3 linked regions of the Cystobacter fuscus DSM 2262 genome follow. The protein of the gene in region 1 interacts with the protein of each later gene in a pairwise test. Links are inferred from orthologs where the notes say so. Each region holds a gene or a part of one and is shown in the gene's direction. Other genes may lie near its edges.

What was found.
Region 2: the proteins of rpe (region 1) and eno interact in binary tests that used the Escherichia coli proteins (3 or more experiments, as listed by UniProt). The link is inferred for Cystobacter fuscus DSM 2262 from one-to-one orthologs.
Region 3: the proteins of rpe (region 1) and dnaN interact in binary tests that used the Escherichia coli proteins (3 or more experiments, as listed by UniProt). The link is inferred for Cystobacter fuscus DSM 2262 from one-to-one orthologs.

The regions. Positions count from the first base shown.
Region 1 is NZ_ANAH02000001.1:915,525-918,443, reverse strand. The notes cover bases 39-2,808. They hold rpe (ribulose-phosphate 3-epimerase), read left to right. Parts: upstream 39-981; coding sequence 982-1,635; downstream 1,636-2,808. Other genes in these bases: D187_RS03560 (Hint domain-containing protein), read left to right, coding at 2,720-2,808; D187_RS03570 (response regulator), read right to left, coding at 1,624-2,025; D187_RS03580 (GAF and HD-GYP domain-containing protein), read right to left, coding at 39-800. Also shown: more of D187_RS03580, read right to left, coding at 1-38; more of D187_RS03560, read left to right, coding at 2,809-2,919. UniProt on the Escherichia coli protein: Catalyzes the reversible epimerization of D-ribulose 5-phosphate to D-xylulose 5-phosphate.
Region 2 is NZ_ANAH02000064.1:276,938-280,078, forward strand. The notes cover bases 16-3,007. They hold eno (phosphopyruvate hydratase), read left to right. Parts: upstream 16-859; coding sequence 860-2,155; downstream 2,156-3,007. Other genes in these bases: D187_RS38425 (ADP-ribosylglycohydrolase family protein), read right to left, coding at 16-774; surE (5'/3'-nucleotidase SurE), read left to right, coding at 2,172-2,981; D187_RS38440 (peptidoglycan DD-metalloendopeptidase family protein), read left to right, coding at 2,984-3,007. Outside these bases: more of D187_RS38425, read right to left, coding at 1-15; more of D187_RS38440, read left to right, coding at 3,008-3,141. UniProt on the Escherichia coli protein: Catalyzes the reversible conversion of 2-phosphoglycerate (2-PG) into phosphoenolpyruvate (PEP). It is essential for the degradation of carbohydrates via glycolysis.
Region 3 is NZ_ANAH02000004.1:714,573-717,719, forward strand. What follows is about bases 87-3,084. They hold dnaN (DNA polymerase III subunit beta), read left to right. Parts: upstream 87-1,031; coding sequence 1,032-2,138; downstream 2,139-3,084. Other genes in these bases: D187_RS07560 (DUF6748 domain-containing protein), read right to left, coding at 87-360; D187_RS07565 (DUF6748 domain-containing protein), read right to left, coding at 434-739; D187_RS07575 (heparan-alpha-glucosaminide N-acetyltransferase domain-containing protein), read left to right, coding at 2,162-3,084. Also shown: more of D187_RS07560, read right to left, coding at 1-86; more of D187_RS07575, read left to right, coding at 3,085-3,147. UniProt on the Escherichia coli protein: Confers DNA tethering and processivity to DNA polymerases and other proteins. Acts as a clamp, forming a ring around DNA (a reaction catalyzed by the clamp-loading complex) which diffuses in an ATP-independent manner freely and bidirectionally along dsDNA.

The DNA.
Region 1 (2,919 bases):
TAGAGCTTCTCGGCCTTGACGAGCACCGGCTCGCGCACACCCACCTTGCCGAAGTCGTGCAGGAGCGAGGCGTAGCGCACCTCCTGCAGCTCGGTGGCGCTGAAGCGCGTGTGGGCGTAGGGCCCGGTGTGCACGTGCTCGAGCGCGCGCGCCAGGGAGACGGTGAGGTTGGCCACGCGGCCCGAGTGGCCCGCGGTGGTGGGATCCCTCGACTCGATGGCCACCACGGAGGCGGAGACGAAGCCCTCGAAGAGGCTGTTGATCTCCTCGTGGAGCAGGGCGTTCTCGATGGCGCCGGCCGCCTGGGCGCCGAGCGCGAGCAGCAGCTCCTCGTCCTCGGAGTCGAAGGCGCCGCCGCTCAGCTTGTTGAGGGCCTGGATGACGCCGGTGACCTCGCCGTTGGCGTCGCGCATGGGCACGCACAGCACGCTCTGGGTGCGGTAGCCGCTGATGCTGTCGAAGGTGCGGTTGAAGCGCTCGTCGGCGTAGGCGTCCGGCAGGTTGATGACCTCGCCCGTCTCCGCCACCCGCCCGGCGATGCCGCTGCCCATGGGGAGGCGGATTTCACTCTTGGAGCCCTGGGCCACCTTGCTCCAGAGCTGGTTGCGCTCGCGGTCCAGCACGAAGAGCGAGCAGCGATCCGCCTCCACCACCTTGCTGGCCTCGTAGAGGATGAGGGGCAGCAGCAGATCCAGATCCCTCTCGGCGCTCATCGCCTTGGTGACGTCCAGGATGGACGTGAGCTTCTTGAGGCGCCGGTTGAGATCGACGGGCTCGGATGGCTGGGTCTGTGGAAGCACCAGGGAAGGCTCCGGAGAGGAAACGGCGCGCGGACTGTAACGGTGCTTCTTACCACGGCCTCGGGAGCCACTGCTTCCTCCCGGGCCGGATGCTTCCCCTCCGAGTGAAACCCCTTCTTCGTCTGTTCGCTCTCCAACCGAGCCAGTACCCATCAGGTGGGGAAGTGGCTAAGTAGCGCCCATGACCCGCCGTGTGCTCGTGTCGCCCTCGCTGCTGTCCTCGGATTTTGGCCGCCTGGCGGAGGAGGTCCGCGCGGTGGAAGCCGCGGGCGCGGACTGGATCCACGTGGACGTGATGGACGGGCGCTTCGTGCCCAACATCACCCTGGGGCCGGTCATCGTGCAGGCGATCAAGAAGGTGGCGACCCGGCCGCTCGACGTGCACCTGATGATCGTCGAGCCGGAGAAGTACGTCGAGGCGTTCGCCAAGGCGGGGGCGGACATCCTCACGGTGCACGTGGAGGCGTGCACGCACCTGCACCGGGTGTTGCAGCAGATCCGCCACGCGGGGGCCCGGCCGGCGGTGGTGCTCAACCCGGCCACGCCGCTGTCGGCGGTGGAGGAGGTGCTGGGCGAGGTGGACATGGTGCTGCTGATGAGCGTGAACCCGGGCTTCGGAGGCCAGGGCTTCATTCCCCATACGGTGGACAAGGTGCGCCGGTTGCGCGCGATGCTCGAGGCGCGCGGGCTGACCACGCACATCCAGGTGGATGGGGGCATCAACTCCGAGACGGCGCGCCTGGTGGTGGCGGCCGGGGCGGACGTGCTGGTGGCGGGCTCGTACGTGTTCGGCGCGAAGGACTACGCCGCCGCCATCCACTCCCTACGCTCCTGAGCACAGGTCCCCGGGCGAGACGCTCTTGAGGCCCGCCATCCTCGCCACCCGGGTCATGAAGGTGTGATCGAAGGGCTTCACCTCGTAGGCGTCCGCGCCCAGCTCGAAGCACACATGGCGGGTGAACTGGTCCTCCACGCCACTGAGGATGATGACCTTGCAGTCCCGTGTCTGGGGGTCCTGCTTGAGCTGGGCGAGCAGGTCCCTTCCATCCTCGTGCTGGTGGATGTCCAGGATGATGACCGCGGGGCGGTGCCGCCGGGCCAGCTCCATCACGTGCCGGGAGGTGGTGTCCGCCACGGACGTGAGGCCAGAGCGACGGGCCTCCCGGGCGAGCGCGGACACGACGAGCGGCTCGTCGTCGGAAATGAGGACAACCGGAGAAGGCATGGTACCCTGGTGGATGGCGCGGTTCGGTGGATGCTCGAAGCAAGCGGCGTTCCGGCGCGGATTTCCTGCAAGATGAGGGGGTTGGAGGGTGGAGCCATGGGTGTTTCATGACCTATGGGTCGTTGGGGACTCCAGGAGTGCACGAGGGAATGGAAAGCAGTGCGTTGGGCGTTGACTCAGCCGGGTGGGTCGGGTACATCCCCGCCCACTTCGTCGGCCCGAGAGCAGTCCCGGCGGAGGTCGTACCGGTAACGGGGAGTGGCTCAGCCTGGTAGAGCACTTGGTTCGGGACCAAGGGGTCGCAGGTTCGAATCCTGTCTCCCCGACCATTAAAAGCCCTGGAGTTTCGCGGACCTCCGTTGAAACTCCAGGGCTTTTGTTTTTTTCCCGGAGCCCTCCGGCCAACCAGCAGATCCTTCTTCGCCTGCTTGGGGCGAACTCGCTCACTGCTGACGCCTGAGCAGGCGAGCCAGTCCACCCAGGCGCGCCGAGACGCTCGGCGGCTTCCCCGTATGCCCGCGTCCGGGTGGAACGCGCATGCGTCGCGCCGTGACGCTGGCCGGAGCACCGCCCCCACGCTCGCCGAGGGCGTCTCCCTCGGAAGCCCCGCCTCGGGTCGCGTGGCATGAGGGGTGCTGAGTGCCCCCGCGCCGCGGCCTTGATGCCCGGCCCAAGTCAGCGGGGGTACTCATCCGTGAGCGATACCGAAGTGGAGGTACTGACCGAGGAGCTGTTCGCGCTGCAGCCCGACGAGGTCACCAATCCCGTGGGCGTGGCCAGCCGTGAGGCGCTCAAGAGCCGCCTGCGTCACGCGGTGGCCGAGGGCGGCGCGCACCGCGCCACCTTCACGGGCGGGGCGATGGACTTCCGCTCCTTCGCCGACGTCTTCTTCCC
Region 2 (3,141 bases), on another replicon or contig:
CGGCCAGTACAGCAGCGGATCGTTCTGGTTGGAGACCGAGAGGTCTTCCCGGACGTCGGCGGTGGCGGCGGAGATTTCCTTGACGAAGTCGCCGAGGGTGCGCCCGAGCTGCGCGCTCATCACGGCCAGCTCGCGCAGCGTGGCCTTGAACAGGTCCTCCTTGGTCAGCTTCTCCCCCGCGTGGAGCGCATGGGCGATGGACGCGTTGAGGGTGGCGCACGCGAGCAGACAGTGCGGATCGAAGTGCGTGAGCATGCTGTCGGCGAACGAGGCCATGGCACGCGTCGGGGCGTCCTTGGAGTAGAACACGCCGAGGGGCGCGGTGCGCGCCAGGCTGCCGTTGAGCGCCCGCTTGCGCCCATCCTTCAGCCACAGGCGCTGCGCGGCGTTCGCCTTGGGCAGGGTCGACTCGGCCATCTCGGTCAACACCTCCCGGGTGTAGTCGTCCATGCCCACGGCGTGCGGGCGCCACTTCAGGTAGCGGCGCATCTGGGCTTCCGTGTCGTAGGTGCCGGATTCCCGCAGGCCCCCGGCCAGGCAGCAAGCCATCTGGCCGCTCTCGCCCACCTGTCCCGGCTTGAGGGAGAACGGGCCTCCCCCGCGCATGTTCCGGTGGACTCCGTCGGACAGGCGCGGGAAGGCCGGGGCGACCAGCCGCCGGCCCTTGAGCGTGGTGCCCAGTGCGTCCCCGACGGCGAGGCCCAGGAGCGCGCCCCGGCCTCGCAGGCGTGGGTAGATGTCGGGAGGGGGGGCGGTGGGGCGGCGCGGGGGCATGGCGGGAGAGGGGTGGGGGTGAAGTGTCCGCGAAGTGTAGCAGTCTGCTTGCGAGCCTGGGGGACGTCCTCTAGAACCCCGCGCCATGACTGAGATCGCTCAAATCGTGGCGCGTGAAGTACTCGATTCCCGCGGAAACCCCACCGTGGAGGCCGAGGTGTTGCTGGCGGGTGGGGCCAAGGGCCGTGCGGCGGTGCCCTCGGGCGCCTCCACCGGCGAGCACGAGGCGCTGGAGCTGCGCGACGGCGACAAGGGCCGCTACCTGGGCAAGGGCGTGCGCAAGGCCGTCGAGCACATCACCGAGAAGATCGCCCCCGAGCTGGTGGGCATGGACGCGGCGGATCAGTACGCCGTGGACCAGCAGATGATCGAGCTGGACGGCACGCCCACCAAGGGCAAGCTGGGCGCCAACGCCATCCTCGCGGTGTCCATGGCCACGGCGCGCGCCGCGGCGGATGCCCACGGTCTGCCCCTCTACCGCTACATCGGCGGCTCCCAGGCGCGCACCCTGCCGGTGCCCCTGATGAACATCCTCAACGGCGGCGCCCACGCCGACACCCGCGTGGACGTGCAGGAGTTCATGGTGGTGCCCGCGGGCGCTCCCTCCTTCTCCGAGGGCCTGCGCTGGGGCGCGGAGATCTTCCACGCGCTCAAGAAGATCCTCAAGGGCCGCAAGCTCAACACCGCCGTGGGCGACGAGGGCGGCTATGCCCCGGACCTGCCGGCCAACGAGGAGGCGCTCAAGCTCATCATGGAGGCCATCTCCGCCGCGGGCTTCAAGGCCGGTGAGCAGGTGTTCCTCGCCATGGACGTGGCGGCGAGCGAGTTCTTCGACAAGGGCTCCAAGAAGTACAAGCTCAAGGGCGAGGGCAAGGAGTTCGACGCCTCGGGCCTGCTCGACTACTACCAGCAGCTCGTGTCGCGCTACCCCATCGTCTCCATCGAGGACGGCATGGCCGAGGACGACTGGGACGGCTGGAAGAAGATCACCGACGTGCTCGGCGGGAAGATCCAGCTGGTGGGAGATGATCTCTTCGTCACCAACGTGGAGCGCCTGAGCCGCGGCATCGAGGCGGGCACCGCCAACTCCATCCTGGTGAAGGTCAACCAGATCGGCAGCCTCACGGAGACCTTCGACGCGGTGCGCATGGCCCACAAGGCCGGCTTCACCTCGGTGATGAGCCACCGCTCGGGCGAGACCGAGGACACCACCATCGCGGACCTGGCCGTCGCGCTCGATTGTGGACAGATCAAGACGGGCTCGGCCTCGCGCTCGGACCGTATCGCCAAGTACAACCAGCTCCTGCGCATCGAGCAGGAACTGGGCGCGGGCGCCCGGTACGCGGGCATGAAGTCCATCAAGGGTCTGAAGGCCAAGTAGGCCCAGGTCGACAACCTTGAAGAAAGGCGGAGAAGTGGCCGGCACGCAGCAACCCCGCATCCTGGTGTGTAACGATGACGGCTACTTCTCCGAGGGGCTCAGGGCCCTGGTGGACGCGGTCAGTCCCCTGGGCGAGGTGTGGGTGGTGGCGCCCGACCGCGAGCAGAGCGCGGCCTCGCACGCCATCTCCCTCTGGCGTCCCCTGCGCCTCACGGAGATCCGCGAGCGCTGGTTCTCCGTGGATGGCACCCCCGCGGACAGCGCTTATCTGGCGATCCATCACCTCCTGAAGGATGATCGCCCGAAGATCATGGTGTCCGGCATCAACCACGGGGCCAACCTGGCCGACGACGTCAACTACTCGGGAACGGTGGCGGCCGCCCGCGAGGCGGCGCTGCTGGGCATTCCCTCCATCGCCTTCAGCCTGGTGTCGCGCGCCCCGTTCGATTTCACGCACGCGGCGCGCTTCGCCCGCTCGCTGGTGGCCGCCGCGCTCGCCCAGCCCCAGCTGCCCCCCCGGATGCTCTTGAGCGTCAACGTGCCCTCGGGCGAGCCCCGGGGCTACGCCATCACCCGCCTCGGCCGGCACTCGTACGGCTATGACGTGGTGGAGAAGGAAGACCCGCGCGGCCGCAAGTACTACTGGATCGGCGGCAGCACCTACGCGCACGAGGACCTGCCCGGCAGCGACTGCAACGCCGTGCACGACGAGCGCCTCATCTCCGTCACACCTCTCAACTTCGAGCTCACCGACACCCCCATGCTGAAGGACCTCTCGGGCTGGACCCTCGAGGGCTTCCCGGGCGCGGGCAGGGGAGGGGATTGAGGTTGCGGGGCGCGGCGGCCAGTCCGGCACTGCTCGCGCTGTTCGCGCTCCTGACGGCCTCTGGCTGCGCCGTGGTGCCCTCGTCCGTGCGCCCCTCCGACGCGCGCTCCTCCGCCGTGCCTCCCATCGAGCTCGCCGAGCTGCACGAGCCCCACCCGGA
Region 3 (3,147 bases), on another replicon or contig:
GAGACCGAGCGCGGACAGGTCGAGGTCGGTGATGCGCAGGCCCTCCGCCTTGGGGTCATCCGCCGGCCGGGCGACCAGGGAAGGGCAGGGAGCGGCCATGCAGCGCACGCCACTGTCCTTCACGATGTAGATGACGGGCTTGCTGTCGCTGGCGGCGGCGGTGCCACCCGAGACGTCCTCGCTCGGCGCGGTGGGGGGGGACGCGGGGGCAGGAGGAGGGGGCACCTCGGCGCCGGTGGCGGCGGGCGTGCCACCGGACTCGGCGGGTCGGTCCTCGACGGGGGGGCGGGTGTTGCTGGTGCACCCGGCGAGCAGGCCGAGCGCGAGGGGAAGGGCGAGCAACGACGAGCGTGAGGTCATGGCAGGGGGTCTCGCGAGAGGAGGAGGCGCAGTCTCATCCTCTCCCTGAACGGATGCCACCCCCATTTCGGTCTCAGAGGACCCGGCTGACGCGCAGGATGGTGGCGGTGCCCCCGGGGCCCGCGTGGGGGACGGTGCGCACGGTGGCTTCCACCTTGAGGCCGGGGCCCGTCTTGTGGGCGGACTTGAGGAGCGTGGAGCGCTGCTCGTCGCCCAGGCTCAGCGCGGACAGGTCGAGGTCGGTGACCTTGAGCCCGGCCTCGTCGGGCCGGTCCGCCCGGAGGGCGAGGTAGACGGGGCAGGGGGCGGTGATGCAGCGCACGCCACTGTCCTTCACGATGTAGACGACGGTCTCTTGGGCGGGCTCTTGGGTGGTCATGGGGGGGCGGGCAGTCTCGCCGTCCCACCGGGTGGATTCCAACCCAAAGTTCCAACCTGAAGGAGGAGGTGACGCGGGGGGTGGTGCCTTCCGGGCGCCCGCCGTGTCCTACATACCGGGCAGGCGGGAGTCCCTGGGGCTGGACGCCTTGATCGGATGCCGGACAAGTCGGCATGACTCCGGACGTCACGTTCGTTGACGACCCGAGAGGGCCGGGCTACACCCGAACCGAGGCGGCCTCCCGGGCCGCCACCTCTTACTCCCGCACCCTGGTTCTTCAAGGTCCCCCGAGATGGAATTCCGCATCGCCGCCGACGAGCTGAAGAAGGCCCTCTACCGCGCCCAGGGCATCGTGGAGCGCAAGACGACGATGCCCATCCTGGCCAACGTGTTGCTCACCGCGACCAAGACGGGGGTGACGGTCACGGCGTTCGATCTGGAGATCGGCATCGTCTCCGAACACGCCGCCGAGGTCGTCAAGCCGGGCGCGGTGACGCTGAGCGCCAAGTACGTGTTCGACATCGTGCAGAACCTGCCGGACGCGCACGTGACGCTCAAGAAGCTGGCGAACAACTACGTGGACATCACCAGTGGCCCCGCGCACTTCAAGCTCGTGGGCACCGCGCCCGAGGAGTACCCGAAGCTGCCGCGCGAGGAGAACGCGCCGCTGGTGCAGGTGACGGGCAACACGCTCCTGGAGATGATCAAGAAGACGCAGTTCGCCATCTCCACGGACGAGACGCGCTACATCCTCAACGGCGTGTATTTCGAGCCGCAGGCGGGTGGCAAGGTGCGCATGGTGGCCACGGATGGGCACCGCCTGTCGCTGGTGGAGCGCGAGCTGGCGGGGGACTTCAAGCTCAAGGGCGGCGTCATCATCCCGCGCAAGGGCCTCATGGAGCTCAAGCGCCTGCTCGACGAGGCGCCCGACGCCGAGTGCCACCTGGGGTTCGCGGAGAACTCGGCGCTCTTCAAGAAGACGGGCCTCACCATGGTGATGCGGCTCATCGACGGGCAGTTCCCCGAGTACCAGCGCGTCATCCCCAAGGAGGGGGACAAGGCGGTGCTGGTGCCCAAGACGCGCCTGCTCGAGGGCCTCAAGCGCATCGCGCTGCTCAGCGCGGACAAGAGCTACGCGGTGCGCATCGGGCTGACGGAGAACCAGCTGCTCATCACGGCGAACAACCCGGACCTGGGCGAGGCCAAGGACGCGCTGGACATCGCCTACCAGGGGGCCGCCATCACCATCGGCTTCAACGCGCGCTACCTCATCGACGTGCTCGGCGTGACGGACACGGACGAGGTGGCGTTCGAGCTGGGGGATGAGCACAGCCCGGGCGTGCTGCATGCGCCGGGGGACCGCAGCTTCACGGCCGTCGTGATGCCGATGCGCGTCTGAGTCCGCCGAGCCCCTCGCGTTTCATGATGGGTGTCGCTTCCCAGGACGTGCGCGTCGCTCCGCCCGCCGTGGTCCCCACCCCGCGCAACACCGGCCTGGACCGGGCGCGCGCGGTGGCGGTGATCGCCATGGTGATGGGGCACACGCTGGACGCGGTGTTGTCGGACACGGCCCGGCAGAGCACGGGCATGCTGGCCTACTGGTCGCTCCGGGCGATCACCGCGCCGCTGTTCCTCTTCGTGGCCGGGTGGGCCTTCGCGACGACGGTGCAGCGCACGGGTGCTCACGGTCTGCCGGTGTGGCGCCGCTATCTGCCGCGCGTGGGGCTCTTGTTGTTCTGGGGCTACGTGCTGCGCTGGCCGGGCTGGGCGCTCGAGGGGCTGCTCGCGGGCCGTGTGGAGATCTGGCGGCACTTCCTCGCCTTCGATGCGTTGCACGGCGTGGCGGGGGCGTTGCTGATCGGCTCGGGGGTGTTGTCGGTGGTGGCTGGGCGGGGGCCGCGCATGGGGGTGCTGGCGGGGCTCGCCCTGCTCTTTCCCTGGGTGAGCCCGTGGATGCGCCAGGTGGTGGCCGCGGGGCACTGGCCCCTGGCGCTGGAGCAGGCCCTGGTGGGCCGCACGTCCAACTTCCCGCTCTTCCCCTGGTCGGCCTACTTCTTCGTGGGCTGCGTGGCGGGGTTGGGGCTCGCGGGGGTGAAGCGCATCCCGCACTGGATGATTCTCCTGGGCGGGGGCACGGGGATGCTGGGCGTGGTGTCGCTGTGGGGCGCGAGCGCGGCCTCCCGGTGGGGCGGAGACGTCACGCTGGTGTGCTGGCGGGTGGGCCTGCTGGGCGTGGCGGCGGGATTGGCCATGCTGCTGCCCGCACGGCTGGATGGATGGCTCGGGCCCGTGGGGCGCGCGTCGCTCTGGGTGTACGTGGTGCACCTGCCGCTCGCCTATGGCTGGTCCACGTTCCCCGGTCTGGGCAGCCGGTTGGGCCACTCACAGACGGCTCCCGCCGCCCTGGG